DNA from 3 places in the Orenia marismortui DSM 5156 genome. Region 3 is predicted to be linked to each of the others. Evidence: riboswitches for the same ligand, from Rfam matches in the RefSeq annotation. Region 3 holds a riboswitch; each other region holds the start of a gene.
What was found. A riboswitch is a leader RNA that binds a small molecule or an ion and turns the genes downstream of it on or off. The one in region 3 is predicted to bind lysine.

Region 1 (11,306 bases), on a different contig from region 3:
GCTCTATTATTTTCCTATCTTCCAAAGTTAGGTGTTTTCCTTTTTTACTTTTTCTGTTATAATTATTTTGACACATATTTTAATACCTCACTTTATGTTATTTGTGGTTATTTAACATTATATATGAGGTATTTCTATGTGTCACTTTTTATTTTTTGATCTACCTGTGCATTTAATTATACAATGCTTCTTTATTTATTTCTTAATAGTTCTTAATAATTTTTATAATTTTTTCTAAACTTAATCAAAAAAGCCATAACTATCCAAAGTATCTTTTAATTTAGCCTCAAGCTTTGAATCAAGATTTACTAACGGTGGTCTCAATCCACCAACATTCTTACCTAATAAATTCAAGGAAGCCTTAATAGGTATTGGATTAGTAGTAATAAACATTGTATTAAACAATTGATTAAGCTTAGCATTTGTTTTAGCAGCAGATTGAAGTTTACCAGCCTTAAAATCACCGATCATAGTTTTTATTTGATTACCAACCAAATGAGAAGCAACACTAATTACTCCTTCTCCACCAATAGATAATATCGGCAAAGTTAAACTATCATCACCACTGTAGATCTTAAAACTATCATCAGTTAAACTTCTAATCTTAATTGCTTGATCAATATCTCCACTTGCTTCTTTGACTGCAACTATATTCTCTATTTCTGCCAATTTCGCTATAGTTTCTGCTTCTATATTTCTACTAGTACGACCAGGTACATTATAAAGCATCACAGGTAAATCAATTTCTTTAGCAATTAATTTAAAATGATTATATAACCCAGCTTGTGGAGGCTTATTGTAATATGGAGTTACAAGCATAACACCATCTACTCCAATTTCCTCCGCCTTCTTACTAAACTCAATACTCTTTTGAGTAGAATAAGAGCCAGTTCCAGCAATTATAGTAGCTTTATCACCAATAGTTTCTACTATTAATTTTAATAATCTCTCTTTTTCTTCTATAGTTAAGGTAGGTACTTCACCAGTAGTACCTAAAATCACCAAACCATCAGAACCATTACTAACTAAATATTCAGCCAATTTTAGAGCCTGATCATAATCTACCGTTAGATCTTCTTTAAAGGGTGTAACCATTGCAGTTAATACTTCACCAAAGCTCATATAAACACCTCCAACTTCTAATCACCTAATCCAAAATAATCATGTAAAGCACATAATCCACTCTCTTCATCCTCATCCCTAATTAAACAAGAAATAGTTGTATGTGAATCTGTAGTTTGATAAATAGAAATACCTGCTTCTGTTAATGCTTCTACAACTTTAGCCATAATACCAGGAACTCCTGTCATTCCTGCTCCAACAACAGATATTTTTACAAAATCATTGAAGACTTCATACTGGTAATTACTTTCATTTAATAGACCACAAGCTTTCTCTACTGTGTCCTTATTAATCATAAAGGTAATAACTTCAGGTCTAACATTAATAAAATCTACACTAATATTTCCTTCAGCTAAAATTCGAAAGCAACCTAATACACTAGTACTTTCTAAAAGTGTAGATGGTCCTTCATGATCTTTAGGAAAAACTTTAACAAATGATAAATTGGATCTACTTGTCACTCCACTTACTGGTCTATCTCCTTTTATCTCTACCTCTTCCTGCTTAAAAACATCAGAAATCACTGTACCCTGAGCATCACTAAAGGTTGATCTCACAATTACTGGCACCCTTTCTCTCATAGCTATTTCTGCAGCCCTTGGGTGAATAACTCTAGCACCTTGATAAGCCAATTCACAGACTTCATTATAAGTAACATGTTTTAGAGTTTTAGCATTTGGTACTATTCTTGGATCTGCTGTCATTACACCTTCAACATCAGTATAAATTTCCACCATTTCTGCATGTAAAGCAGCTCCTAGTGCACAAGCAGTAGTATCTGATCCACCTCTACCTAAAGTAGTGATTTCTCCATTTTCTGAAACCCCTTGAAATCCTGCTATAATAGGAATTTGATTAGAATCTAATATATCTAATATGCGCCGTGCATTAATTTCCTTAATTCTAGTGTCTCCAAAATTTTCATCAGTTATAATGCCAGCTTGAGCACCAGTTAAAGGCTCAGCCTCATAACCTCTAGCTCTCAAAGCTTGAGCAATAATTACAGTAGAGATAATCTCTCCACAAGACATCAATAAATCCTTTGCTCTAGGTTCTATTGTATCATAAACACCTTGAGCAAAATTAATTAAAGTATCTGTAGCATAAGGTGCTCCTTCTCTTCCAATTGCAGATACTACGATAACAGGTTTATAGCCCTGATTTATAGCATTTATAATCTTATCAATTACTTGCTCTCTTCTTTCATCAGTTGCTACAGATGAACCTCCAAATTTCTGAACTACTATATTAGGCATTCACTCACCCCACTTTATCCTTCAATCAGCCTCTCAGCAATTTGAATTGTATTTAAAGCGGCTCCTTTTCTTAAGTTATTAGCAACAATCCATAGATTTAAGCCTTTTTCAATTGTATTGTCTTCTCTGATTCTACCGACCAATACATCATCAGTACTTTCAGTATCTATTTGCATTGGATAAGCTAACTCTTCTGGTTTATCTACTACTCTTACTCCAGGAGCATTATCTAACAATTCTTTAGCCTCTGAGACAGTTAATTTTTCTTTTGTTTCTATATTAACAGCTTCAGCATGACCATAAACAACCGGCACTCTAGCAGCTGTAGCCGTTACCTTAATACTATCATCACCCATAATTTTTTGAGTTTCGTTAACCATTTTCATTTCCTCTTTAGTATAGCCATCATCAAAGAAAATATCAATATGTGGCAATACATTAAAAGCAATTTGATAAGGATATACATTAGATTCAGCTTTTTCACTAGCTAAAATAGCTTTCGCCTGCTCTCTTAATTCATCTATAGCAGCTTTCCCAGTTCCAGATACAGCCTGATATGTGGATACTACAATTCTATCAATTCCAACTTTATCATAAATAGGCTTTAAAGCTGCTACCATTTGAATTGTAGAACAGTTAGGATTAGCAATAATTCCTTTATGCTTAAAAATATCCTCTGGATTTACCTCAGGTACTACTAAAGGAGCCTCAGGATCCATTCTCCAGGCACTACTATTATCAACAACAACAGCTCCTCTTTTTGCTGCTTCAGGAGCAAATTTCTTACTAACTCCACCTCCTGCACTAAATAATGCAATATCTACACCTTCAAAAGATTCTGGAGTAGTTGCTTCCACAACATACTCTTCACCTTTACAAGTTAACTTTTTACCTTCAGATCTTTCACTTGCTAAAAGCTTTAAATTATCAAAAGGAAAATCTCTTTCTTCTAAAATTTTCAACATCTCTCTACCTACTGCTCCAGTTGCACCTACTACCGCTACATTATACTTCTTCATACTCAATACCTCCCAAATTATTTTAGTTTAGAATTTATAATTGACAATTTAGAATTAAAACCAAGCAATAAAATACATTTAAATTTATAAAATTAACAGCAATACTTTCAATTATTCACCTATAAGTCTTTGGCTAATTTTCTTATTATTAACTAATATTTTTGATAATTAATAATTCTCCATTGTTCTTATATTCCTTTGTATTCGATATAAACCGGCTTTAATTGTCTCCCTTCTACTCCATACTCAATAGTTTCTAAAAGCAAATCTGTCCTTACTAATAAAGAACCAATAGTATTATTTTGTCCAAATGGAAGCAAATAAATATTCTTACTATTTAATAAAGTTCCTATATCTTTAGAGTTATCCTCTAATTTATTATCATTTTTAATAGCTAAAACTACTGGACACTGATTTACTAACTGATTCTTTACCATAGTTGAAACTAAATCATCAACTATGTTATTAGCAACTTTAAATATTATATTTTCATTACAAGAAGCTACCACTATCATATCAAAGCTATCTTGTAATGATAATTCTTCAGGGTTAACTATTAACCTTTCTCCATCTACTATCGAAAGTAAACTTTTATTAGCTATTCTTTCAATTTTAGTATCTTTATCCTGAAGCAATTCAGATATAATCAGATAAACTTTTGCATCTAATTCTATTAAGCTTTTTATAGTATCAATCAATTCATCTCTTATATCCTCATCATCTCCAGTTAAAACAAAAGCAATCCTCTTACCTTCAACCCCCACAGACAAGCACCTCCATAAAATTCTCTATTATAGAGAGTCTTAACTCCCCCCACTATTCTCTATTTTTTAACTTTTAAGAATTGTAGGATAAGCTAATACATTATATGTATCTTCTATTTTACTAGTGCTTGTCTTAGCAAAATTATTAATTCACATTTAATATTATATCATAAAGTTAAAGTATGTCACATACGCCAAAAATATAATTTCTTCGAGATTAAATATCCAATAACTTTTCAAATCCATATACCAATCCTTCTATATCTTCTATCTTTCTAATTGCCAATTTAAGCCCTGGCATAAAAGATTCACGACTGATCGAATCAAAACGTATAGTTAGAGTTTGACCTAAACTTCCAAGTATAACCTCTTGATGAGAAACTAAACCTGCTAAACGCACACTATGAATATTAATACCATTTATTTTCCCACCACGCACTCCAGAAATTTTTTCAATCTGCTCTATATCATCTTCTTGATTTTGATTTTTTTTAATTGCTTCCGCAGTCTTAACAGCTGTTCCAGAAGGAGATTCAAGCTTACGATTATGATGAAATTCTATAATTTCTATATCATCCATAAATTTAACCCCCTGCTTGGCAAAGTGCATCATCAATACTGCTCCAATAGCAAAATTAGGCGCAATTAAAATATTATTTCTCTCTATATTTAATTCTCTTATTTGATCTAATTCTTCTTCAGAAATACCAGTAGTTCCAATTATCATATCTATTCCTTGGCTTATAGTAGTTTTAATATTCTCCATAACTACTTCAGGATTAGTAAAATCTATTACTAAATCTGGATTAGTCTTTGATATTACTGATTTCAAATTGTCATTTATTTTAACCCCGGGACTATCTAGTCCTAGAATTTGATGAATATCTTCTCCCTTTCTACTAACATCAACTGCACCTACTAATTCAAAATCTTGAACCTGTTCAATCATCCTAACTACCGTTCTACCCATATTACCATTAGCACCAACCACTACTATCCTTTTCATAACTTCCACCCCACTCTTTTTCCTTAAGAGTTAAGAATTAATAATTGATAGTTGGTATCTATAAATATATACCAAACTATCAACTATATAAACTTAAATTTCAAAGTGATTTAGATTCCTTTATACTCAATAACAACCGGCTGAATCTGCTTACCTTCCAAAGCATATTTAACTGTATCTACAATTAAGTCCATTCTAGATACTAGTGAATTAGGTTTTCCTTCGGGATTATCTTGACCAAAAGGAACAAAATAAATATTTGGTGTATTGATAAGATAACCTAAATTCTTAGCATTGTTCCCTAACCCATCATTGGTAGCTATCGCTAAGATAACCGGACGTTCATTTCGCAACTGCGCCTTCATTGCCATAACTACCGCACTATCAGTTATAGCATTGGCTAGCTTGGCAGCACTATTACCAGTACAAGGAGCAACCACTAACAAATCAAATAAGTTTCTAGGACCTATGGGTTCAACTTCTGGAATAGTAGTCATCGGTTCATTGCCAGTAATCTCTATTACCTGAGACCTCCATTTTTCTGGATTTCCAAATCTAGTTTCATGAGTTAATACTGCTTCTGATAATATAGGGGTCACGTCAAATCCTATATCTACTAACTCTTGCATAGCAGGCATAGCTTTGGCTAATGTACAGTGAGAACCAGTCAAAGCAAAACCAATACTTTTACCTGTAAATTCCATAGATAAGCACCTCCTAAATAATGCTATTCCAATATTAAGCGAGGGATAATCTTACCTAAAATTTGTCCTGCACTTCTAGGAGAAACCTTGCCAGGTAATCCTAAAGCCAACTCAGCTTTAATTCCAAGTCTTTTAGCTGCTTCAAAATTAGTACCACCTGGATAAGATGCTAAGTCAATAATCATTGCCTCAGATTTTACTCTTTCTAATAATTCTCCATTTAGAATTAAAACTGGGACTGTATTAAAAATAAAATCAGCTTTTGATATCTCATTAGCTAAATCTTTAAAGTCAACAGGATTTAAACCCATTTCTAATGCTCTAGCTAAATCTTTAGGTTTACGAGCAACTCCATAAGTATTGCTTCCCATTCCTTTTAACATTCTAGCTAATGTTATACCAACTCTTCCTAAACCTAAAACAAAAGAATTATTATTATGTAGGTTAATTGGCATTTCTCTAATAGCTATTTCAATAGCTCCTTCAGCAGTTGGTATAGCATTTAAAATAGCTAATTCATCAAGAGCAGCTAATTCTATCAATTCAATATCGTACTCTTTACACCATTCTTTAATCTTTGGTTTAGCAAACCCTATAAAGAATTTACTCCCAGCATTCAGTTGAGCAAAAAAATCTTCTGTTAAGATAACTTCTCTATCACTAAAAGTCTTTTTTACTTGATAGCTATCATTAGTACCTGTCATAGGAGCAATTATAGCATCTAGATCCATATCTAATTCTTCTAATGAATTAACTACTGTTAAATTTTGAACACCAACTCTTAGTGAATGACCAAGCACCTGCAAATCAGCGCCTTCTTTTAATAATATAGACAATAATTCTATCTCTCTATCATCTCCACCTAAAAGAGCAACCTTCTTATTAGCTAACCTTTTGAGAGTCATATTTTATCCCCCTTTCTTCAATTAATCAATAACATTATATGTTTAATTAACTTAAGTGTGCTTGTCTATGCTTAATTATAAAGATTTGACCTTTTACTTTGTAAATACATTTTTAAAAAAACAGACTAAAGAAAATCTACTTATAACAGCTTGAAAGTTTATTAAATCTCAATCAAATTATCTAATCCATAAACAACACCTTCAATTTCATCTAACTTTCTAACAGCTAATTCAACACCTGGCATAAAAGATTTACGATTAATTGAATCATGTCTAATAGTTAAAGTTTGACCCAAACCTCCAAAAATAACCTCTTGGTGAGCAACAAAACCTGGCAAACGTACGCTGTGAATATTAATATCATCATGCTCTCCACCACGAGCACCTGTTATCTTTTCAATCTCTTCTACTTTTTCCTTCTTTTTAGAGAGATTCTTGCTAATTAACTCAGCAGTTTTAATTGCTGTTCCCGATGGAGCATCAATCTTTTTATCATGATGTAATTCAATAATTTCTACATTATCCATAAGCTTAGCTGCTTGTTGAGCAAATTGCATCATTAAAATTGCTCCAATAGCAAAATTAGGAGCTATGATAACTTTATTTCCATTCTCTTGACTCATTTTTTCAATTTTTTCTAAATCTACTTCAGTAATTCCAGTAGCTCCTACTACAATATCTATTCCCTTTTGACTAGTTAATTTAATATTATCCATAACAACTGTAGGATTAGTAAAATCAATTACTGCATCTGCTTGAGTTTGATCTAAAGTCTCAGCTAAATCATCACTAATTCTTACAACAGGGGCATCTAAACTTAACAATTGATTTATATCCTCTCCAACTCCTGTAACATCGACCGCTCCTACTAGTTCAAAATCATCCTTCCCAGCAATCATTCTAACAACCTCTCGACCCATCTTTCCATTAGCTCCAGATACTACTATCTTCTTTAGCATATTCTCACTCCTTTTAATTTAGTGACTAATAAAAAGTATTATTTATTTTATTACCTCTTACTATAAAAAGCGATTGGTAGTACTACCAATCGCTTTATAAAAATAAAGGATAAGATAGCCCCCCACTAGATAAGCTAGTGACAGTCTTATACCTATTAAGTACAAGCCCAACTAAGCTAGATAGCTAATCATAGCTTAATTTCGGCAAAAATCCCTTTCACTATAGATCTACACTAGCTAGCTCCTTATAGATACTGATGATTTTTGCTCCTCAATCTTAATCTCATTCATATTATTTACTTTTAATTTAGGTATGAACATAAAATACTAGATAGTTAAATTATATATGATAAAATCTATATTTATGTAAGCACTTCAAAAATGATCAACTAATAAGATCATCATTTATAAATAACTCTTGAGTAATATTATATAACTTGTTAATTATTTTCTAATATTTAATTACTTTTGTCAAGCTTATTTATAAAATTTTATAAATAAATTTCAAGAGTGAGAGATTTATTTCTCTCACTCAATTATTCTTTATTAATGAGTAGCTACATCATAAGATCCAGCATCTTTTAATTTAGCAGCAACATCATTAATTTTTTCTTGCTCTGTGTCTTCTACCGCTACTAAAATATTACCACCTTCAACTTCACCAGCATACCTTTCACCCTCTTGCTGGTCAATTCCATAATCAACTAAACCACCTGTAACACCACCTGCTGCAGCACCTGTTAAACCTGCTGCTATAGGTCCAGCAGCTAACACAGGTCCTAAACCAGGAATTGCTAATAATCCAGCACTAGCTAAAACACCTGCCACTCCTCCTATAGCTCCACCTGTAGTAGTTCCATCTACTAAATTTTGTCCTTCAGCTCCCATTTCCGCTCCAGCTTCAATGTCCTGATCTTCACCATTCTTTGCTACTAGTGAAATCTTATCTTCAGATATTCCTAGATCTTTGATACTACTAATTGCACTTTTAGCTGCCTCTTGATCATTGAATAATCCTAAAACTTTTGGCATATCTTTAGCTCCTCCTATAGTAAATTTGGGCATATTTATGCCCTCCTTTTTGGGGATTTAATATTACAGTTATATTTTATCCAAATAAGTGTCTAATATTCTGCATGGCTCAAATATTGATCATAATCAGTTGAATTCAAATCTACAATTATTACTTCATCTCCAATCTTAATTACTGTACTCCAAGGAATAAAAAAGTGCTTAACTGTGGAAAATAAACTAAAGACCCCACCTTGTTGTGGAATCATAATTGATTCTAGCTCACCTGTGTTAGGATCAAAGGTTAATTCCGTTCCAGCAACCATTCCTAATCTACTACCATCATTAATATTTATAATCTCTTTTCCTTCTAATTCGGTTAAATTCATTATTTCTCCCCTCCAGTTTATTAGATACTTCTTATATATTCTTAAATTCCATTTAGAAAAGTAATATCTAATATTATATTTATGTTAGAGCATGAAAAAAATATTAATAATTTGGGTTTTATCTATTAGCTAAAGTGTTCTATTATAAATTAAAATGAAATAAACCCAAGATATATAAATAGAAAAATAGCACATATATATGTGCTATTTTTCTATTTATATATTATATTGAGATCATTTAAAGTTATAATAATTTTCAAACTTATAATTATTATACCCCAGTATGACCATAACCTCCCTCACCACGTTTAGAATCAGATAATTGCTCTACTTCTTCCCATTCAACTGTTTCATATTTTTGAACAATCAATTGCGCTATTCTATCTCCTTTATTAACTTTAAACGCTTCTTTACCATGATTAATTAATACAATACCAATCTCTCCTCTATATCCAGGATCAATTGTTCCTTCAGCATTTAAAACTGTAATTCCATGCTTTAATGCTAATCCACTCCTAGGTGCTACTTTTCCCATATAACCCTCTTCTAAACTAATGGCAATTCCCGTTTTAAAAATTTTATACTCACTTGGCTTTAAAACTCCTTCTTCAATCGAACATAAATCCATCCCTGCATCTTCTATACTACCATGTTGATACTCTGGTAAAATAGCTGCATCATTTAATCTTCTAATCTTAATTTTCATCATTTGCCCCTCCAAAAATTACTATTATTAAATTTAATTTTATCTTTTATCGATTATTATGTCAACATCGAAATGAAGTATCAGTCCTCTTCTAAAGAACCTAAAATATTTATGGTCAATTGATTATAAATCACCTTGGATTTAATTATAATTGGATTAGAAAAATTATTCTTAAACTTAAAATCTAAATAATCCCAAGCAACTGCTACATCTTTTCCATCAGGAACATAAGTAATATCTTTCGAATGAATATGCCTTTCTATAATCTGAAACTCATCAGCTTTTAATGCATTAAATAATGTACTAGATACCTGACAGATTCCACCACCAATACCTAAGCTTAATTCTCCATTAATAATCTCAGGAGCTTCTTTAAATCCTTTCTCCTTAGTTCTAGGCCCTACTACTTTATTAAAAGAGAATACTTCTCCAGATAAAAGTAATCTATTATTAATCAATTCAGATGCTAATTTTATATTTTCTTTTCTACCATCACTTCCTCTTACAGTTGTAGTATAGTTTCCAATTTTTTTATTTATCTTTTCTATATCTTCTTTATATAAATAAGGCTTTATTTTATATTTAATCTCCTTTATTTTAGAATTTTTCTCAACTTCAAATATTCTATTCCCTGTAGCAGTAATATCAATTATCTCTCCATAAGATTCAGAAACAATCTCTCCACTATCATGATCTATAGTAGCATTAACAGGATATAAGATGCTATCTTTGGAGTAATAATACAGCAAAGATTCAACTTCACTTCTCAAATATCTACTCAAATCTTGATTTTCAAAATAAACATTTTCCTCTACACCCCAAATAATACGAAGTAACTTATCTACTTCTGCAACTAATCCCAAAATCAAAATACCAATTAAAATAATAACTATTAATATAATTAATCCTCTTTGAATTGTATACATAGAACCCTTTCTTTTAGCCATGATAATTTTCCTATTCCAACAATTCAGAAACAGTAACTAGCTTATAACCCTTTGCTTGTAGCTTTTCTATAATTTGTGCTAAAGCTTGAGAAGTAGGTTTAGTTGGATGCATTAATACAATTCCTCCATTTTGTGCTTTACTTAGTACTCTATTAATAATTACTTCTGGTGCTGGTCTTTGCCAATCTATTGTATCAGCACTCCACATTATAGTTTTGTAACCAGCTTCAGATGCAACCTCAGAGATTCTATCATCTACTTCCCCATATGGTGGAGCAAAAAGATTAGTTCGTATACCAGTAGTCTTATATATCAATTCTTCATTATCCTTAATTAATTTAATAAGTTTATCCTTAGATAATTTTTTGGGATGTAAATGTCGATAACCATGATTACCTAACTCATGGCCACGTTCTTTAATCTCTTTGGTCTTATCGGGAAATTTCTCAACCCAACGTCCAATAAAAAAAAAGGTAGCTTTTACTTGATATTTATCTAAAGTATCTAACATTGATGGA
Region 2 (11,306 bases), on a different contig from region 3:
AGTTAGATAAGACCGATTATAAATTACAAGTAAAAGCAATGGAGTCTAACATAAGTCAAGCTAAAGCTGGAGTAAGTAGTTCCTTGGCAAAGGTTTCACAAGTAGAATCTGCGATAGCTAGTGTAGAAGCACAGTATAGTGAAGCAACTAGTAGCTTTAATAGAATTAAAAGATTATATCAAAATAATAATGTATCTAAAGCAGATTATGATAAAGCTAAAGCTGCCAAAGAATCTGTTGAAGCAAAATTAAAACAGGTTAAAGCTCAATTAGCAGAAGCTAAAGAAGGTGTGGAAAATGCTAGAGCAAGAGTTGATTCCTATCAAAGTCAATTGGAATTAGCTAAATTAAAGTTAAGCTATACTGAGCTAAAGGCACCTATGTCAGGAACTATTGTCAAGAAAGATTATGAACCAAATGAGAATATAAGTGCAGGTAGGCCTGTATTTACACTTGATGGTAATGGTGGATTTGAGGTAAAGGTATTTGTTGATGAGAACTTAATCTCCAAGATAGAGGAAGGTCAGCAAGTAGCAATAGAAGTTTTAGCTCTTAATAAAAGTAATTTGCAAGGAAGAGTAGATGAGATCGGAAGGCAAATTAAGGGTTATAAAGGAAACTATCCACTAACTATAAGAATCACTAAAGGTCTAAAAGAACTAAGAGCTGGAATGACAGCAAAGGTTTATTTTAGTTTTTCAGAGGATAAAAACAAATTGATTTTACCAGTATCAGCAGTAATTGCTAATGATGAAGGTAATTTTGTATATACATTAAGCAAATTTTCTGATGGATATGCAAAAGTAAAGAAAGTTAGAGTAGAGACAGGAAAACTTAACTCTAAAGGTATAGAAATTTTAAATGGATTAAAGATAGGAGAACTTGTAGTAACTAAAGGTGCAACTCAAATAGTAGACAATCAAGAAGTTCGATTACTAAACTAGAAGGGAGGGCAAATAAATGGGATTTACTGAATTAGCAATTAAGAAGAAGTATGTAACTTTTACTCTAATAGCCTTATTGATTATAGGTGGAGTTGGAGCTTATTTTAATCTGCCAAAATCTGAAAATCCAGGTTTTATTGTTAAAACAGCTACGATAATAACTTATATGCCAGGAGCAAGTCCTGATAAAATTGAAAATTTAATTTCTGATAAAATTGAGGAAGCAGTCAAGGAAATACCAGAATTAGATTATGTAGAAAGTACAAATAAAACCGGTTTTTCTTTAGTAAAAGTAAATATAGAGTCACAATATAAAGATTTGAGACCAATCTGGGATAGCATGAGAAGAAAGGTTAATGCAATTAAATCTCAATTACCATCAAATAGCATAGGGCCTATTATTAATGATGAGTATGGAGATGTTTTTGGAACTATAATCGGAATTACTGGAGAAGATTATAGCTATGCTGAGCTTGAAGATATGGTTGAAGATATGCGTGATGAACTCTTAACTATAGATGAGGTTGCTAAAGTAGATATAGTTGGACAGCAAGACAAGAGAATTTTCATAGAATATGATAATGATAAGTTATCTGAGATGAATCTTTCTCCATATCAGTTACAACAGATGTTAGCAGGAAGAAATATTATATTATCAGGGGGGAATATAGAATTAGGATCAGAAAGGATTCCTCTAGAGCCAACAGGTGATTATAATGATGTAGAAGAGATTAAAAATACTTTAATTTCACTTCCTGATGGTAATATGATTTATCTAAAAGATATAGCAGATGTTAGAGAAGGATATATAGATCCAGCTCGTGCTAAGATGAGAGTAGATAATAAGCCAGCTTTAGGATTGGCTATCTCTATGAAAGATGGAGGTCAAATTACTAAATTAGGAAAGAAGGTTCAAGACAAGGTAGAGTATTTCAAGACTCAGTATCCAATAGGTGTAAATTTTGATTTTATCTCTTTACAATCAAAATTAGTTGAAAAGAAGGTAAGTAGTTTTACTGCAAACTTAATTCAAAGTACCTTAACAGTTATAGCTGTATTACTAATATTTTTAGGATTAAAAGAAGGAGTTTTAGTATCTACCTTAGTTCCGGTAGTAATTGCTATTACCTTTCTTTTGATGTCAATCTTTGGAATAGGAATAGATACAATCTCCTTAGCAGCTTTAATAATATCTTTAGGAATGTTAGTTGATAACTCTGTTGTTATGGCAGAATCAATTATAGCTAAATTAGAAGAGGGAATGGGTAAATTAGAAGCAGCTATTTCTTCAGCTAAGGAGTTAAAGGTTCCATTATTAGTAGCTTCTTTAGTAACTTGTGCTGCATTCTCTCCAATTGGATTTGCTCAATCTAATGTAGGAGAGTTTGCTGGTGGAATCTTTAAGGTAGTAGCCTTAGCTTTAATGACATCTTGGGTATTATCTTTGACTATGGTTCCTTTGTTTGCCGTCTTATTTTTGAAGATTGATAAGAAAGAAGAGGCATATAATGGGAGAATATATAAAGGTCATGGTAAATTACTATTAAGTCTAATGAAGCATAAAGTGTTATTTGTAATCTTAATGATCTTCATAGTATTTTTAGGAGTTAAAGGAATGGGCTTAGTGCCTAAAGTATTTATGCCTAAAGATAAGAAGACTGTGATGACCTTTGAAGTTAAGATGCCTAAAGGGACTTCAATTAGAAGAACAGAAATGGTTGCCAGAAATATAGATGAGTATATAGAAGATAAATTAAAAGTAAAGCCAGAACAAGAAGAAGTAAGCTTCTTTAAACAGCTATTATCTGGTGGAACTACAGTAAAATATAAAGATGAGGGAATATTAAATTGGGGAACTTTTATAGGAGAAGGTGCTCCAAGATTTACCTTAGCTTATAGTGCTGAATTAAATAGCCCTGAATATATTTACTATTTAATTAACACAACTTCTGTAGAGGTAATTAAAGATTTAATTCCTAAATTAGAAGGATATACTATTAATAAATTTCCTGATAGCGAAGTTAAAGCTCAAGAATTAGAGATCATGCCTGTGGGAAAACCAATTCAAATTAGAGTCTCTGGTAGGGAAATGGATAAGCTTTATGATATAGTTCATTCTGTCAAAGATAAGCTTAGAACAATTGATGGAGTTGAAGACATTAGTGATGATTGGGGATTGAAAACTAAGAAACTAACTATAAATATAAATCAAGATCGACTAGAAAAAGCTGGTCTAAGTAATAGAGATGTAGCAATTTCTTTGCAAACAGTCTTAGATGGTATTCAGTTAACAGAATATAGAAAAGATAATGATATAATACCAGTATTATTAAGAGATAAGCAGAGTAAAAATATTGATATCTCTACTTTAGAGACTACTAAAGTTTATTCTCAAAGAACAGGAAAATCTGTTTCACTAAAACAGATAGCAGAAATCAAGAATTTATGGGAGCCTTCTATGATTTATAGAAGGGATGGTATTAGAACGATTACTGTCAAAGCAGATACGAAGGAAGGTTATACAGCAGCAGAAATTAATAATCAATTAAAACCATGGCTTGATCAGGAGAAATCAAGTTGGGGAAGAGGATATAACTATGCTTTTGGTGGAGAATATGAAAGTTCTACAGAAGCTAATGAATCTATTGGAGCACAGCTACCTATAACTGGATTAGTTATCTTGTTATTGCTTGTTATTCAATTTAATTCTTATAAGAAACCATTGACAATTATATTAATAGTACCACTTACAATTATTGGAGTAGCTATTGGTTTGCTAGTTACTGGAAAAGCTTTTGGATTTATGGAAATATTAGGGCTTATATCTTTGGTGGGAATAATTATTAATAATTCGATTGTACTCATTGATAGAATTGGTATAGAATTAGATGAATTTAATAGAAGTCCACAAGATGCTATTTTAGAAGCTGCTAAAAGAAGATTACGTCCAATCTTCTTGACTAGTGCAACAACTATTTGTGGTTTATTACCACTTTGGTTTAGTGGTGATGCACTATTTGGTGGAATGGCGGTATCTTTAATCTTTGGATTAGCCTTTGGGTTATTAATAACTCTTGTAGCAGTTCCTGTAGTTTATTCTATAGTTTTTAATATTAATTATAAGAACTATGAGTATAAGATTGATGATAATATCTCTATAGAGGGATAAATAAATCAGAAAAGAGACCTAGCTAGGTCTCTTTTCTAACATGGGGGTGATGTTATTATGTCAAAGAAGTTTAGAATATATTTAACTGTTTTATTATTAGTTTCTCTTAATTCAACTTATGTTTTGGCAAATATAAATGCAGATAGTAATTTGACTAGAGTGGTCAAAGATGAGGAAATATATTTAGTAGAAGATTATCAGCGCTTTAAATCATCTTCCCGTCCAAAAGTTGCAGTCGCATTGACAGGTGGAGGGGCTAAAGCTTTTTTTAATATAGGTGTGATTAAAGCTTTAGAGGAGGAAGATATTCCAATAGATTTAATTGTAGGAACTAGTATGGGATCGATTATTGGAACTATGTATGGTAGTGGAATTTCTATTGAGCAGATTGAAGAGATAGTAACAGAAGCTCCCTTTACTAATTTATTGGAAATGAATTTTATAGATAATGACTCTTTTTTTGAGACTGCTAAAGTTAATAAGTTTCTTGAGAATATAGCACCTTATAAGAGGTTAGAAAAATTTCCTATACCTACAGCCTTATTAACTTTAGAAGTAGATAGTGGGCATAAGTATATAATTACTACCGATAGAATATCCAAAGTAGTACAAGCTTCCTATGCTATTCCTCATTTCTTTCCACTTTATCAGATGGAGGATAAATATTTTGCTGATCCTGGTATTTTAGAAAATTCCCCTGCTAAGGCAGCTAAAGCTTTAGGGGCAGATTTTGTGATTGCTACTACGTATACAGCTGATAAAAGTCATGATAGTTATGAAACTCCAAATAAGATAATTAATCGATATGTAGATATAGTCTCAGAGAAGAATAATAAGAGAATACTTAACAATTATTCAGATATAATAGTTGAAGCTGATATTAGTGGTTACTCTTTTTTTGATTTTAGTAGTGCTGGTGAATTAATTGAAATTGGATATCAAAGCACTAAAGATCAGATTTCAAAACTAAAAGTGGCCTTAAAATCTAAAAGAATTCCTTTGAGAAAAAGAGTAGCTAGAAAGAAGTTAGCTTTAGATCAAGAGTTTAATGATATAAAATATGATAGAATTTTAGTTTCTTCTATTATATTTAATCCAGTTCTTCATTATGGGCAAGACTATTCTTTCTTTAAACAAGATTTGTTAAGAAGTTATTTAAATATTCCCCAATATGGCTTTGAGTTTGAAAAAGATAAGGTTGATTTTAAATTTCTAGCAACTAATAATGTTACTAATGATTTAGAAGCAGAACTTAGGTGGAAGAAGTTAACTCAAAACACTGATCTTATAGCTAAGACCAGAATTGAGTCTAATGAGACTGATGATGGAGAGATAGGGATTAGATATTATGAGGATAATTATTTTTGGAGTGCAGGGGTAGGAAGTATTAATAATAATAGTTATGTTTTTGCAGATGCTAAGTATGAGCTAGGTTTTAATAGATTAGATTTAGAAGGAGAAATTGATTTATTCTTTGATGAAGCTGGTAAAGTTCCTAAAATTTTAATTTCTAAGAAGACAGTTTCTAAATTAAGCGATTCTTGGCTTTTAAAACCGAAAGTAGTATTTAATAATAGTGAGCTTATAGAATCTCCTCTGATTTATCGAGGATCTACTCCAGATGATTTTAGTAGGTTTCAATTTTCTTTAGATTATGCTTATACCCATCAGTTTGTTAAAAGCATAAAATTGACAAAAATTATTGATATTAAAGATATTGGCGCTTATTTATTCACAGATTATTTAAATGATAAAGAATCCTCTCTAGCTTATGGGGTTGGTTTTAATGGAGATTTTTATTTATTGGGACTGAAACCCTTTAGGTTGGATTGTTATCTATCTTATGATCAGAATAATGAGGAGTCTATTATTAGGGCTAATTTAAATTATAACTTTTAAATTATCTTAATTTCTTTTATAATTTAATTAGTAGTAGTTTATTTATAATATAAAAAAACTGATTGTTTAATAATTTTTGTTAATTATAATTAAAAGTTAAGGAGTTGATATAATGCATCCCAAAAAAGAGAAGATATTTGAGGCTGCGATAGAGAAGTTTGCTAAAAAGGGTACAACTTCTACAACGATGCAAGAGATTGTGAAAGCAGCAGGTATAGGAAAAGGAACTTTATATCGTTATTTTGAAAATAAAGAAGATCTAATTTTTTCTTTGATTGAGTTTAGGTTTAATATAATATTTGAAAAGGTTAAGGCTGATATAATTAAATTAGATGATCCTATTCAAAAAATAGAGAAAGTAATAGATGCACATTTGAACTTTTGTGCTATTCATGGAGCAAATAAATTTTTAATCCGAGAAGTTTGGGGATATAAAAGTAAATTTAAGAATGCTATTCAAGAGATGATGTCGCTTTACACTGGATTTATTAAAGATATTATTGAAGAAGGGATAGAACAGGGTAAATTTAAAGAAGTAAATGCGCTTAATGCAGCTACTGCTTTAATTGGGATGATTGATATAACTATTATACGTTGTATGATGTTTGAAGAAGATTTTTTAACAAATAAAATTAGAGAAGATATTGTTGAAATTTATTTAAATGGAATGGTTATAGACTAAAAAAAATTTAACTTAATTATAATTTTTATTACAAGATATAGATTTAACAGAAAGCAGCTAATGCTTTCTTTTTTCTTATTGTTATTTAGATCTAATTATGTTTTAATATAATAGATAGATACTGATACAGTTCAGGAGATAGGGGATAGGAGATAAGAGATAAGAGATAAGAGATAAGAGGATCTTAGTAGGCATCAATCCTTAAAAAATTTATTGCAATAAAGCACTATAAAACAGCACATTTCTTAGATTATTTAATTATAATACAGGTGACCATCCTTATAAGAATTAATATATGTAGGGAATGGTCGCGACCATTCCCTACATATATTAATTTTTTATTTTGAATTAGACTTTGAAGAGAGTAATTGTAGCGAAGCGTTAATAAGACTTGACCTCTAAATCTGATCAATCAATTGTTGTCTAATTGCGATAGTTTAAGGGGGAAATATAGGTTTTATGATCTAGGTAAACAACTTAATTTATCACCTGTTACTCGTCATTTGTTACTGTTTCTTTATATTTACAATGTTTTAATAGAAATCTATAATAAAATAAGTGGAGGGATTAAGCAATGGCAAAAAGGATTATTAATACTGATAAAGCACCACAGGCTTTAGGAGCTTATTCTCAAGCAACTGAGCTAAATGGTACATTATTTGTTTCAGGTCAAATTGCTATTGATCCAGAAAGTGGAGAAGTAATTACTGCTAATGTGGGGATTCAAACTAGACAGATTATGGAGAACTTAAAGGCTATTTTATTGGAGGCTGGATATGATTTTGAAGATGTAATGAAAGTAGAAGTGTTCATCTCTGATATGGATGATTTTGAACAAATCAATGAAATTTATGGTGATTATTTTAAGCGAGAAGAACCTGCTAGAGCTTGTGTAGAGGTAAGTCGATTGCCTAAAGATGTAAAGGTAGAGATAGCTTTAGTAGCTATGAAGGGTTAAAAGTAGTAACGAGTGATGAGTGAGTAGTAAGAAGTTAGTAATTAGGAATAAAGAGTAGGGTCAAGTTGTTACTCGACCTTTAGTTTAATAATATAATAACGTATAATTTCTAGAAAGTAAGGTGCAAACAGATGGGAGAAAAGAATAGTTACCTGCCTATTTTGGCAGGTCTTGGAACATCATTTATCTTTGGGTTTTCTTTTTTATTTACTAAACAAGCTTTGGATTCTTTAGATGTATTTCATTTATTAGCTTTAAGATTTAGCTTTGCAGCAGTATTATTAACTATACTAAAGTTACTAAGAATAATCAAAATAGACTTTAAAGGAAAACGATGGGGGTTATTAATTTTATTGGGGTTTTGCCAGCCAGTAGCATATTTTATCTGTGAAACTCTTGGCTTAGAATTGACTACTTCTTCAGAAGCTGGAATGATGATAGCTCTAATTCCAGTAGTAGTAACTATTTTGGCTTCAATCTTCTTAAAAGAGATTCCTAATAGAAATCAGCTTCTATTTGTTATTATTTCAGTAGCTGGAGTTATTTTTATTGTTACTATGAAGGGGAATACAGAGGTTAATGGTAATCTACTAGGAATATTTCTGTTACTTGGAGCAGTATTTTCAGCTTCCTTCTTTAATATAATATCTAGGAAATCATCCTTGCAGTTTAAACCTGTAGAGATAACTTATATTATGATGATGATGGGAGCAATAATCTTTAATGTGATTTCATTATTTTCTCATATTAGAGATAATAATATTAATAATTATTTTGCTCCCCTAGCTAATTTGAATATATTATTTGCTATATTTTATTTGGGGATAGTATCATCAGTAATTGCTTTCTTTTTAGTTAACTTTACACTAGCTAAGATGGAGGCTTCTCGTTCAGCGGTATTTGCTAATCTTACTACAGTAATTTCTGTAATTGCAGGGGTCTTATTGAGAAATGAGCCTTTCTATTGGTTCCATCTTCTAGGAGGGATGATGATATTATTAGGTGTATGGGGAACTAATTATTATGGACAAAATAATAAAGCCTTCGAAGAGAATCAGATCGATTATTAAGGCAATTTTTAGTTTTGAGATTAATTCTCAAAAACCATTGACAATTATTAATAATTATGTTATTCTAGTTTCAAATAAATAATAAAATGATAGAGGAGCAATAATTAATAATAGCTTTACAGAGTTCGTGTAAACAAAGAAGTAAAGTGAAAGGGGTTATTGCCGAAATCTTAGAGTTAGCACAAGCTTTAAGATTGGGACTATGATTAATATTCATAGTACTGTCACTAGATTGTAGTGAAGAGCTATCTTATATCCGGATAAAATCTTAAAACGGTTATGGGGTGGACTCATAACCGTTTTTTTATAATATTTTAGATGAATAAATTATAAAATAAGAGTAGTGAGAGGGGAGAAATTAAGATGAAATTACAAGGAAATATGGGGATTAATGAACAAGGTCAATTAGAGATTGCAGGCCATAATCTAGTTGATATAGCAGAGGAGTATGGAAGTCCATTATATATTTTAGATGAGGAAGAGATTAGAACTAATTGTCGTGCTTATAGGGAAGCTTTTGAGAAATTTTATCCTAATTCTATGACTCTTTATGCTAGTAAGGCATTTTTAAGTTTAGCTATGGCAAGAATTATAGATCAAGAAGGATTAGGATTAGATGTTGTATCTGGTGGAGAACTATATACAGCTTTAAAGGCCAATGTTCCAGCTGATAAGATTTATTTCCATGGAAATAATAAGACTTTAGAAGAGCTGGATATGGCTTTAGAGGCAGAAATTAATGCTTTTGTAGTAGATAATAGATATGAATTAGATATGTTAAATCAGATGGCTGGGAAAAAAGATATGATAGCTGATATTCTAATTAGAGTAACACCAGGAATTGAAGCCCATACTCACAGTTATATTCAAACTGGTCAAACCGATTCTAAATTTGGTTTAGGTATTCAAAATGGTTTAGCTTTAGAAGCTATAAAAGAAGCAAAAGAGTTAGAGAACATAAATCTAAAAGGAATTCACTGTCACATAGGTTCACAAATCTTCAAGCTAGAATCCTTTGCTAAGGCTGTAGATGTAATGTTAGAGTTTGTAGAGGATGTTAAAGAAGAAGCAGGAGTTATTTTAGAAGAGTTGAATTTAGGTGGAGGAATTGGAATTCCTTATACTGATGCTGAAGAGAAGCCAGATATTGAAGAGTATGCTAAGATTGTAGCAGAATCTATTACGGCTAAGTGTGAAGAGTTGGATATTCCATTACCTAAAGTGATTAATGAACCAGGCCGTTCAATTATTGCGACAGCAGGTTCTACTTTGTATACAGTAGGTTCTATCAAAGAAATTCCAGGAATTCGTAAATATGTAGCTGTAGATGGAGGAATGACTGATAATATCAGACCTGCTTTATATGAAGCAGAGTACGAAGCAATTTTGGTAAATAAGGCAGATCAAGCAGAGGAAGAGTTAGTAACAATCACTGGTAAATGTTGTGAATCAGGAGATATCTTAATTAGAGATATTCAATTGCCTCAAGCAGAAGCAGGAGATTTATTATTAATTTCTTGTACAGGTGCTTATGGATATTCTATGAGTAGTAATTATAATGGAATTACTAGACCAGGTGTCTTGTTATTAAGTGAAAATAGTATTGATTGGGCTGTTAAGCCACAAAGTTATGAAGATTTAATTGCAAATGATGTAGTAGCAGAAAGATTGAAATAATAATCGAATAATATAATAATATCCCCTAATGCTTAGATATTAGTTCTAAGTATTAGGGGGTTTTTGTGTTTTTTGGAGTTATTAGGATAGAAAATATTTAAAATATATTTTTATTGATGTCGAAATTAGTCTTAATAAATGACAAAAAGAGAGATTTTGTAGAAATTATTAACATTATATCTTTTTATTTATTTATAAGGTTGAATTTTACTTAAAATTCTAGTAAAATCTAATTAGTATATTTCGAATGAATAATATACTATAATATGTAATTATATGTATTTTATAATTGTTGAAGAGAGGTGGATACTTGATTTAGAATTATTAATTTGCTAGCTTATAACAAACATCATTAATAATACTTAAAGGAGTGATAAATATGATGAATTTTAAGCACTATTTAACTTTAGCAATTTTATTCATTTTGACGTTTTCTATGATCGGTTGTAGTAATAATCCAGTAAGTAATAATCAAAATAGTAATGAGGTTGTTATTTATACTTCATTGGATCAAATTTATTCAGAGCCAATTATAAAAGAATTTGAAGAAAAAACAGGTATCAAAGTAAAAGCAGTCTATGATACTGAAGCTACTAAAACTGTAGGCTTAGTTAATAGATTAATAGCTGAAAAAAATAATCCTCAAGCAGATGTCTTCTGGAACTCAGAGGTAGGTCGAACCATTGTTTTAAAGAATAAAGGGATTTTGACCCCATATCAATCAGACAATGCTAAGTCTATACCAGAATATTTTAAAGATAAAGCTGGGTATTGGACAGGTTTTGCTACTAGATCAAGGGTTTTAATTTATAATACTAATCTTATTGATGAGAGTGAAGTACCTACAACCCACCAAGAAATATTGGATCCTAAATGGAAGGGGAAAGTTGTTATGGCTGATCCCTTA
Region 3 (11,306 bases):
TATATAGGGACTTTAAATAGTAAAAGAGAAGGCCGAAAAGAAAAAAATCAAAGTCCTGAAGCTGTTGGAGAGTGGGAGAAGTTAACTCCTATTCGAGTAATAGTTGCAATTAAGCAAGCTAAATATGAACATCAGTTTGAAGAACAAATTAGTATTTATCCTTTTCCATATGATTTAACACAAGATTTATAGTATTAAGAAATAAGTGATAATTAATAAATTAAAACACAGCTTTTAAAAGCTGTGTTTTAATAAATGTTAGCATCTCTGTTTTTTAGTAAGTTTCTTCTTTATAAAATCTTTACCTTTGCTAGTTAACCAGATCATACGTTTATCTTTATTATATTTATCAGACTCTATATGAATTAATTCTCGTTCTAACCCTTTTTCTAATGCTCTAAGAATGGCAATCTTATTAAAACCTTTTTCCTCGATTTCATGTAAGTAAATAGGTGAACAAGAATTATAAATACACTTAAAAATCTCTGATTCATTAATAGCAGAATAATTAAAAGAAAACTCTTGCATTAAAACTCCTCCTCTGGTTTTATTTTATTTTATTTCATCTTTATTATTCTATTAAGCAAAATTTCCTTTTAGAACATAATTGTTAAAAAAATATTTTTTTAATAATTGTAAATACAAAATAAAAAATCATTATAAATACTGTATATAATATGTTTAAGCAATTCTATTGTGATTAAAATCATTATAATAAGTTTTCTTTTCTTATAATATAGTATAAAATTAAATTAGATACAGATATTAATAAAAAGGGGATGATTAAAATAAATTCAAAATACACTATTCAATTGGCAGAAGCAGATTATGAAAAATTAAAAACCATAGCCTATGAGAATAACACTGAAATTGAAGAATTAATATCAGAGATGATAAATGAGAAGACTGAGTTATTAGAATTAGACTTCAATTTAAATAAAGCACCTGATTCTTTTAATTTATTAGCTAATGATGAATATCTTAGCAAATCAGATTCTTTTAAGGATAAATTTAATGAGGTTTAAAGTAATAATTAATAATAAATCGGTGCATTGTATAATTAAATGCACGGATAGTTCAAAAAATAAAAAATGACACACATTAATACCTCATATATAATGTTAACTGACCAAAGCAAACATTGGAGGTATTAAATATGTGCCAAAATAATTATAACACAAAAAGTAGAAAAGGAAAACATTTAAAGTGGGAAGAGAGAAAGATAATAGAACATTTATATAATATACAAAACAAATCGAAGACAGCAATAGCAAGAGAGTTAGGGAGGCATAGGACGACAATAAGTCGAGAAATTGAAAGGGGAAAGCTTGTATTATTAAATTCAGATTACACTAAAAGAATAGAATACGATGCTGATATAGCTCAAAACTTATATGATAACAATGCGACTGCTAAAGGAGCTAAGATTAAAATAGGAAAAGATCATCAATTAGCTGAATTCATAGAAGAAAAAATAAAAGGAAATTATTCTCCAGAGGTAATTGCAGAGATGATTAAAGAGGATGATGGGTTTGAAATTAAAATACATTGGAAGACGATATATAATTATATAGATAAAGGCATTCTGTTTATAGATAGAGAAGATTTGGTTTATGGTAGATATAAAAAGACTAATAAATCTAAACAGAAAGAAAAAGAATCAACAAAAAGGAGAAAAGAGGGAAGAAAGATATCAGATAGGCCTAAGGAAGCTGATAAAAGGTCAGAAATAGGTCATTGGGAAATGGACTTAGTAGAGGGTAGGAAAGGTAAAGATGAGCCCTTTTTATTAGTTTTAACAGAGAGATATAGTCGCAAAGAAATAATAGAACTAATACCTAATAAGACTCAAGAATCTGTAATAAAAGGATTAGATCGCGTAGAAAGAAGAATAGGAGTTAGAAAATTTAGAGACTTATTTAAAACTATAACTACAGATAATGGTAAAGAATTCTATGATTATGAAGGGATAGAAACTTCCTTTACAGGAAGTGATATCTCAAGAACTAGTCAATATTATGCTGATGCTTATTGTTCTTGGCAAAGAGGTAGTAATGAGAATTTAAATAAAATGATTAGAAGGTTTTTACCAAAAGGAAGTAGCTTTAAGAATATTAGCAGAAATGAAGTTAAAAGAATTGAGCGATGGATAAATAATTATCCACGAAAAATGTTTGGGTTTAAGAATGCAAATTATATATTTGAAGAACAGTTAAAGGCAGCTTAAAATTTATGAGGTATTGAGTAAATAAAAAACCGTGCATTTTATATTGCAATTTATAATTAATAATAAATCTCAAAAAAATCTTGAATGATTATTAATCTTATGTTATAATCTTCAACGTTGAAGCTCAATATAAAATTTAATATGAAACCTCATTTCTTAAAATTGAAATGGGGTAGAGGAGCAATCTGTCAATAGTATTTTCATGTAGAGGGAGAAAACTTGATGATATGAAAAGAAAGGGGCGATTGCCGAAACAATAATATTATTCTCAATTTTATTGTTGGGTCTATGCTTAATAGGTATAGAACTGTCACTAAAATCTAGTGAAGCGCTATCTCATTTATTTTTTAATTAAATGATTACTTACGTATGCAACCCTAGATAAATTATCTAGGGTTTTTTGTATAATTACATTAAAATAAATCTTAATTATTTGAGAGATATTGCTTAAAAAATTAAGATTAAATTAATAAGGAGCATTCCTGTAATAAATAAATATCTAGATAGACAAAAAGAGCACCTCCTGATATAATACGGGGTATCTAAAAGATCCCTAAATAAAAAGGAGGTACTCATAAAATGAATTATAATCGAAATCGTAAAATAATGCAAGTAAAAACTTCAACTTTAGTGATTGGGGTTGATATTGCAAAGAAAAAGCATGTTGCAAGAGCTCAAGATTATCGTGGTATTGAATACGGAAAAGCGTTAGCTTTTCAAAATTCAAAAGAAGGATTTGATAACTTTTCAAAGTGGATGTTTAAATTAAAAGATCAATATGAGAAAGAAGATATAATAGTTGGAATGGAGCCAACAGGTCATTATTGGTTGAATTTAGCTCAACTTTTAAGATGCAAGGAAATAAAGTTGGTATTAGTCAATCCAAGTCATACAAAGAGAAGTAAAGAGTTAGATGATAATTCTCCGACAAAGAATGATAAGAAAGATGCTAAAGTAATAGCTCAATTAGTTAAAGATGGGCGCTATTCAGAGCCTAATATACCAGTTGGTGTTTATGCTGATGTTCGTGTAGCAATGACCCATATGGAAAGATTAAATAAAGATTTACAACGGGTAGTAGGAAAGATACATCAGTTTATTGATAAGTATTTTCCTGAATATTTAACAGTATTTAAAGGTTGGGATGGAAAGGCGTCTTTAGTTACACTAAAGACATTTCCTCTGCCGTCTGAAGTAGTAAAAATGACACCAGAAGAAATAGTTTCAATTTGGAAGAAAAAAGTTAAAAGAGCAGTTGGAATAAAACGAGCTAAAAAGCTTATAAGAGCTGCTGAAAATTCAGTAGGTTTAACTGAAGGAGCTGAAATAGCAAAGTTTGAATTAAATTATTTCTTAGATCAATATGAAAATATAACAAATCAAAGCGAAGAATTAACCAATAAAATAGAAGAGTTATTAAAGAAAGTACCAGATTCAGAATCAATGTTAAGTATCAAAGGGGTAGGAATAAAGACAGTAGCAGGATTTATTTCAGAAGTTGGAGATATAAATAACTATGAACATCCACGACAAATACAAAAGCTAGCAGGGTTGAATTTAATGGAAAATAGTTCAGGCAAACATAAGGGAAGAACTTGTATTACTAAAAGGGGAAGAGCTAAATTGAGAGCTTTACTATATAGAGTGATGCTGCCTCTGGTAGCAAAGAACGAAGAGTTTAAAGCACTTCATGAATACTACACAACTCGCTCTGAAAACCCTTTGAAGAAAAAGCAATCCCTAGTAGCTTTATCATGCAAATTAATTAGAGTATTATTTGCCTTATGGAAAAAGCAAGTGAAATATGATAGTGAAAAATTATTTAGAGATATTAAGCGTTCAAATTTACAGGAAGCTGCTTAAAGATATTTAAAGTAAATTATTGGAATGTAAATTTTATAATATAAATCAATTATTTATGTTTGTTTTTCTTAGAGTAAGTACTTTGAAAAAGGAAGACTGGAAGAGCTGGAATTAATTTTTTCAATACGGGCATAGACCCTGACAAGGAGCATATCCAGCCTCCACCCATGGATAGGTAGAACGAAGGAATGTAGGGACATAGATCCTGGGAGATATGGGAGGTTAAACTACCATGGAGATGTGGAGTTCCAATAAGCGACCATATTTTTTAAAATAATTGTTAAGTTTTTGGGGTTAGTTTATCCTTTCAATTCCAAATATTAATTGGTTTTAATAATTAAATCCATATTCCTTTTTTATAAGAAAACGAAATTCTAAGAATGAATGAGCATGAGTGAGATAAATTTAATTTATAGAGGGAGGAAAAATTATGGAGAATTATGGTTTGTTATCTCTATTGCCACCATTGTTAGCAATTTTGTTAGCTTGGAAAAGTAGAGAAGTTTTAATTTCATTATTTGTTGGTATATTAGTAGGTGCGACTATTTTAGTAGGATTTAATCCATTAGTAGGTTTTATGAAGACTTTTGATACCTATATTGTAGGGTCTTTATCCGATTCATGGAATGCAGCAATTCTATTATTCTTAATTACTTTATCAGGAATGGTAGGAATAATTACAAAATCAGGTGCAACTAATGCAATTGCAGATTTTGTAGCTAAGAAAGCTAAAACTGCTCGTAGAGCACAGATTGCAACTTGGTTTATGGGAGTTTTAATCTTTTTTGATGACTATGCCAATAGTTTAATTGTAGGTACAACAATGCGCTCTATTACAGATAAGTTAAAGGTATCTAGAGAGAAATTAGCTTATATTGTTGATTGTACTGCAGCACCAGTAACAAGTATGGCCTTAATCTCTACTTGGGTTGGATATGAAATGGGATTAATTCAAGAGGCTTTTAATAATTTAGGAGAAGGTGCTTTGGCTCAGATTGGTCTTAGTACAAATGTTTATGCAACCTTTATTAAGACAATACCATATAGATTTTATAGTATTTTAGCATTATTTATGGTATTATTTATTGCTTGGTTAGGTAAAGACTTTGGTCCAATGTTAAAAGCTGAAAGAAGAGCTAGAAAAGAAGGAAAAGTATTAAGAGATGGTGCTACACCATTAGCTTCTAAGGAACTAACAGATATGGAGGTAAATCCTAATAATAGTATGAAGTGGTATGATGCATTTATTCCAATGATAAGTGTAATTGTAATTACTATTATTGGTCTGTGGTATAATGGTGGGGGATTAGAAGGAAAAGCTATTAGAGATGCTTTTGGTAATGCAGATGCTAGTGTTGTATTACTATGGGCTTCCTTTGGAGGTACATTTATTGCAGGTTTAATGGCTTTAGTTAAAGGTGGATTATCTATTGAAGAGACAGTTGAATCTTGGGTAGATGGTGCTAAAGCATTAACTGTTGCTTGTGGAATCTTAATTTTGGCTTGGTCTTTAGGTTCTGTAACTAAAGAATTAGGTACAGCAAATTACCTTGTAGAGATAACTAAAGGTATAATTCCACCATTTATGGTACCTGCAATGATCTTTACTATTTCAGGTATAATTGCTTTTGCTACAGGTACTTCATGGGGAACAAATGCTATTATTATGCCTTTGGCAGTACCAATGGCATTCCACTTTGGTGCACCAATGATTCCAACAATAGGTGCAGTATTAACAGGTTGTGTATTAGGAGATCATTGTAGTCCTATTTCTGATACTACAATTATGTCTTCTACAGCCTCAGCTTCTGATCATATTGACCATGTAAGTACTCAGTTACCATATGCAATTGTAGTAGGGGTAGTATCTATTATCTTTGGATTTATTCCAGCAGGATTTAATCTTCCTAGTTGGACTGTAGCTCCATTATTGCTTATTGGCTTAACAGTTATTTATTTGATTGTTAACTATTATGGAGAAAGTGTAGAAGAAAATGAAGGATTACTTAATGAATAAAATTATTTCAGTAAAAAGAAGGCATAATAGCCTTCTTTTTTATTTATAAGTTAAATACAATTACAACTTGGTCATTTATGACTATAAATAATTTAAATTAAAAGGTAATAGATAAAAAAACAAAATCATAAAAATATAAACAATAGACAATAAAAGTAACAGCTATAGTATGAAAGGAGGTAAAAATGAGATTAAAACAAAATCTCACTTTAGTAATCTTAATTATAATTTTATTATCCGCAATTTTTAGTATTAATACATTAAATATTATAACAATACCTACTAACAAAAAAATAAATAAAGAGATAAAGGTCAATAGTAACCAAAATCCTCTTGAATATAACAGAATAAATGTAGAAATAATTTGGGATTTATCTGGAAGTATGTGGGGTGAAATAGAAGAGAAAAATAAAATAAATACTTCTAAAAAAATTTTAAATAGAATAATAAATGATTTTCCTAAGGAAATAAATATAGGGTTAAGAGTATTTGGCAGTAAAGAATCAAACAGAGAAGGATCTTATCTAGCTATTCCCATAAAAACAAATACTAAAAAAGATATTTTAAATTTTATCGATCAAGTTAAACCCTTAGGTAAGTCACCTATTGCTTTAAATTTATCTTATGCTGGAGAAGATTTGAAATACCTACAAGGTAAAAAGCATATATTATTAATAACGGACGGTAAGGATACTGGTAATATTATGCCAAGTAAAGTGATAAACAGATTAAGCAAGCTTGGAATTAAAACACATATAATACAGGTTGGAAAAATAGATAAATATAATCAATTAAAATTAAAAGAACTTTCTAAATTAGGCAATGGAAAATATTTCACCTATTTTGAAGAAGAAGAGATAGTTCCAACAATCAATTTAAATTAATTATTAATTACTTACCAGAATATAAGAAAAGTAACCTAATAATCGTCTTTAGTCAGAATACAATTTGTCTTTAATTTTATAAAAAAGATTATTTAAGAATTAATTCTTAAATAATCTTTTTTATTTCTATTTATCATAACTAATAAATATTAAATATAAAACACTTTAAATAACTATTAAAATCCATCATGAAGGAAAAACTATAAGCTATATAGAATAAATGATACAAGAATTTATAAAAGGGGAGATCATAAAATGAATCCAGTACTTTTCATGGAAAAATTAATAACTTTTTTGATTATACATAAATTTATAACTATTTTAAGTACTGCTTTTATCTTGTATCTAATAAGTAGAGGTATTAAATTTATAATCTATCGAAGAAGTTATGATTATTTAAAAAGATTACTTAAAAAAAATCTATATAAAGGGTTAAAAAAAGTATCTAGATTAAAAGATATAAATATTAAAAAGAGACTAATTTTAGAAGGCAAGAATTCATTAGGCAAGGATACATATAATCAAGTAAAAGACGAGCTTTTAGTTAATGGTTTTATAGATGAATTATTTAATGAGATAATTTCTGAGAAAAACGAAAGTAAAATTGAGGCTTGTAAAACATTAGTTGAGCTTAATACACCACAGTCTATTGATTATGCTATTATTGCTTTATATGATAACGATGAAGAAGTAAAAAAAGAGGTTATCGAAGCTCTTAGAACAAAAGCTAATCCTAAAATAATAGAGACACTTATTAATTATCTCGAATATTGTGATAATACTTTATTATTAGAGATATTAAGTAATGCTTTTGAAAATATTGGCATTCAAGCCTTTGACCAATTAGTAGAAGTGACTTTTACTAAGAAGCAGGTTTATAGAAGTTGGGCAATAAAAATATTAGCTAGTTTTGATTACAATATTCAAAATAGAAATAAAGCTATCGAAATATTTATCAAACTTTTAAATGATAGTTCTGAAATAGTAAGGATACATACTATTAAAGCATTAACTAAATTTAAAAATAATAAATTAATCTTTAATAATCTAATAAATAAATTAAATGATAGTAGTTGTAAAGTAAGAAGTCAAGCAGCTAAGAGTTTAGGAGAATATCAAATCAAAAAAGCTGCACCCTTTTTATTTAATTTAATAACTGATAGTAGTGGTATAGTAAGAAGTAATGCGTATCAAGCCTTAGTAAAATTAGAAGAGGAAGGTTTAAAATATATAATTAAGGCTACTGAATCAGTAAAGACTAAAGAAGAAGCATTGAATGTATTAAAAAAATTAGATGTTGAAAAATTAGTAGTAGGCATTAATAAGATCTATAATAATAGTGAAATAAGTAATAAAGTAAATTTTGAAGAGGTTGAAAAGTTTCTAACTAAAGAAGATAATAAATCAAATTTAGGAGAAAGAAAGTTAGAAATAATAAGTTAACTTATTATTTCTAACTTATAAAGATTAAAAAGAGGTGGAAATGTGAAAAAAATTTATAGAGGATTAATCTTAGCTACAATATTAACGGTAATATTAATGATTAATTTTTTAGGAGTAGGAGTTAACTTTTACACTGATGTATTGTGGTTTAAAAACTTAAATCTTAATGATGTTTTTTGGACTATTTTTAAAACTAAAATACTTGTAAGGTTTGGAGTTTGGATATTATTTTCTTCATTTATTTTTATTAATTTATTATTTACCAGAGATAAGATAATAGATTTAATTAATAATTTAAAAGAAAGAAAAGATCAAGATGACCATATTATTGAACTAAAGCCTAAAGGAAGTAATGGAATATTGACTTTGTTGACTCCCGGAAGATTAAATCTTATTTATTTACTTCTTAGTTTACTAATTGGTTTTATTTTTAGTACTATAGGATCTAATAGCTGGAAAGTTGTACTTGAATTTTTGAATTCTACTAGTTTCAATCTTAAAGATCCATTATTTAATAAGGATATATCATTTTATATCTTTAAATTTCCTGCATACCAGCTAGTGTATCAATTACTATCTACTTTACTTATAATTACAGGCTTGATCATTGGTGGAGTTCATTTACTAATTAACCAAAATAAATCTATATTAAATAGGATTAACAATAAGGCTAAATACCATTTGTCTTTTTTAATCAGTCTATTCTTTATCTTAAAGGCTTGGGGCTATAGATTAAATATGTTTCAACTCTTATATTCTAAGCGGGGAGTTGTCTTTGGAGCAAGTTATACCGATGTACATGCACAATTACTTGGTCTAAAAGCACTTTCTTTCATAGCATTATTACTTGCAATTTTTATTTTTATCAATATTTTCATAAGAAATACTAAATTAATTATTGGAGGAGTTGTTACTCTTTTTGTAACTTCTATATTATTAACTGCTATCTATCCTGGCATTATTCAACAGTATCAAGTGGAACCAAATGAAATAGCTAAAGAAGCCCCATATATAAAATATAATATTAAGTTTACTACAAATGCTTATAATCTAGAAGATATCAAAGAAGAAGATTTTAATGTGAAAGAAGATTTAAACTATGAAGATATTCTTACTAATAAAGCAACTATTGATAATATCAGATTATGGGATAGTAGACCACTAAAAACGAGCTATGGCCAGCTACAGGGTCTTAAATCTTATTATAATTTTAATGATATTGATATCGATAGATACAATCTTGATGGAAAAATATATCAAGTGATGTTAGGAGCTAGAGAAATAAATCAAAGACTATTACCAAATCAGACTTGGGTTAATAAAAGATTGAATTATACTCATGGATTTGGTTTAGCTATGAGTCCAGTAAATGGAGTTACAGAAGGTGGAGTTCCAGAGTTTCTGATTAAAGATATCCCTCCAAAAAGCCAAAAGTTAGAAGTTAAAGAACCAAGAGTTTATTATGGCGAATTAACAGATCAATATGTAATATCCAATACTCGAACTCAAGAATTTGATTATCCAGCAGGTGATACGAATAATTATATTAATTATCAAGGAAATGGGGGAGTAAAATTAAATTCTCCTATTAAAAGGTTAGCTTTTGCGATTAAATATGGTACTTTGAAACTATTATTAAATAATGATATCACAGAAGAAAGCAGGTTGATGTTTGATCGTAATATTAAAAAAAGAGTAAGAAAGATTGCACCTTTCTTAAAGTATGATAGTGATCCTTACTTAGTAGTAAGTCAAAATGGAAGATTGTATTGGATTCAAGATGCATATACAATAAGTAATAGATATCCATACTCTGAACCCTTAAGTAATCTAAAAAATAATTATTCTGAACAATTAAGTAGATTAGGATATAATATAAATTATATTAGAAATTCAGTCAAAGTAGTTATTGATGCGTATAATGGTAAGGTTAAATTTTATATCTCAGACCAAAATGATCCCATTATTGAGACCTATAATAAAATTTTCCCTGGATTATTTAATAAATTGGAGAAAATGCCTGAAAATCTTAATAATCATATAAGATATCCCCAAGACTTATTTAAGGTCCAAGCAGCTATTTATAACAAATATCATATGAAAGATCCTAAGGTATTTTACAATAAAGAAGACCTATGGGAACTACCACAAGAAAATTATGCAGGAACTCCTATTGCAATGGAACCATATTACACAATTATAAAGTTGCCAGATGAAGAGAAAGAGGACTTCTTATTAATGTTGCCTTTTACTCCAATTAAGAAGAATAATATGATTTCCTGGTTAGCTGCTAAATCTAATCAAAAAGATTATGGAAAGTTAATTTTATATAAATTTCCTAAGAGAAAATTAGTTTATGGACCAATGCAAATAGAGGCTAGAATTGATCAGAATTCTGAAATATCAAAGCAGTTGAGCCTCTGGAATCAAAGAGGATCTAGAGTGATAAGAGGGAATCTCTTAACAATTCCGATTAAGAATTCAATTCTTTATGTTGAACCAATTTATTTACAAGCTGAACAGAGTCAATTACCAGAGTTAAAAAAGGTTGTTGTATCATATGGAGAAAAAGTGATTATGGAAAATAATCTAGATTTAGCATTAAGAAAGTTATTTAATATAAAAGATAAAAGTGATAGAGAAGATCTTGAAGTAAACAGAGAAGAAAATTATGAAGACATTGGTATAGATTTAACAGTCCAGCAATTAGTTGAAGATATTACCAGACTATATCAAAAATCTAAGAAAGAATTACAAGCAGGTAATTGGAGTGAATATGGTCAATTAATTGAAAAGTTAGAAGAAAAATTAAATACTTTAGAAAATAAAACTAAACAATAGTAGTTTAAGCACTAAGGGGCTATTAATATCC

Region 1: another riboswitch for lysine. It lies ahead of dapB (4-hydroxy-tetrahydrodipicolinate reductase); the one in region 3 lies ahead of OREMA_RS0106610 (IS110 family RNA-guided transposase).
Region 2: another riboswitch for lysine. It lies ahead of lysA (diaminopimelate decarboxylase); the one in region 3 lies ahead of OREMA_RS0106610 (IS110 family RNA-guided transposase).

The regions. Positions count from the first base shown of each region.
Region 1 is NZ_KB900623.1:378,333-389,638, reverse strand. Features, by position in the region: gene OREMA_RS0115600 (IS30 family transposase) at 1-76, opposite strand, end outside; gene dapA (4-hydroxy-tetrahydrodipicolinate synthase) at 241-1,122, opposite strand; gene dapG (aspartate kinase) at 1,140-2,378, opposite strand; gene OREMA_RS0115585 (aspartate-semialdehyde dehydrogenase) at 2,393-3,397, opposite strand; gene OREMA_RS0115580 (flavoprotein) at 3,586-4,161, opposite strand; gene dapB (4-hydroxy-tetrahydrodipicolinate reductase) at 4,379-5,167, opposite strand; gene OREMA_RS0115570 (dipicolinate synthase subunit B) at 5,278-5,871, opposite strand; gene dpsA (dipicolinate synthase subunit DpsA) at 5,895-6,776, opposite strand; gene dapB (4-hydroxy-tetrahydrodipicolinate reductase) at 6,938-7,735, opposite strand; lysine riboswitch at 7,843-8,018, opposite strand; gene OREMA_RS0115555 (general stress protein) at 8,282-8,800, opposite strand; gene OREMA_RS0115550 (YlmC/YmxH family sporulation protein) at 8,860-9,135, opposite strand; gene dut (dUTP diphosphatase) at 9,407-9,841, opposite strand; gene OREMA_RS0115540 (VanW family protein) at 9,922-10,788, opposite strand; gene OREMA_RS0115535 (polysaccharide deacetylase family protein) at 10,799-11,306, opposite strand, start outside.
Region 2 is NZ_KB900623.1:216,036-227,341, forward strand. Features, by position in the region: gene OREMA_RS0114745 (efflux RND transporter periplasmic adaptor subunit) at 1-944, shown strand, start outside; gene OREMA_RS17920 (efflux RND transporter permease subunit) at 961-4,113, shown strand; gene OREMA_RS0114755 (patatin-like phospholipase family protein) at 4,171-6,012, shown strand; gene OREMA_RS0114760 (TetR/AcrR family transcriptional regulator) at 6,125-6,694, shown strand; gene OREMA_RS0114765 (RidA family protein) at 7,269-7,652, shown strand; gene OREMA_RS0114770 (DMT family transporter) at 7,784-8,722, shown strand; lysine riboswitch at 8,805-8,978, shown strand; gene lysA (diaminopimelate decarboxylase) at 9,086-10,399, shown strand; gene OREMA_RS0114780 (extracellular solute-binding protein) at 10,779-11,306, shown strand, end outside.
Region 3 is NZ_KB900618.1:118,102-129,407, forward strand. Features, by position in the region: gene OREMA_RS0106590 (hypothetical protein) at 1-192, shown strand, start outside; gene OREMA_RS0106595 (hypothetical protein) at 259-528, opposite strand; gene OREMA_RS0106600 (hypothetical protein) at 780-1,025, shown strand; gene OREMA_RS0106605 (IS30 family transposase) at 1,157-2,227, shown strand; lysine riboswitch at 2,393-2,569, shown strand; gene OREMA_RS0106610 (IS110 family RNA-guided transposase) at 2,807-4,090, shown strand; gene OREMA_RS0106615 (Na+/H+ antiporter NhaC family protein) at 4,521-6,107, shown strand; gene OREMA_RS0106620 (vWA domain-containing protein) at 6,293-6,991, shown strand; gene OREMA_RS0106625 (HEAT repeat domain-containing protein) at 7,247-8,434, shown strand; gene OREMA_RS0106630 (UPF0182 family membrane protein) at 8,477-11,275, shown strand.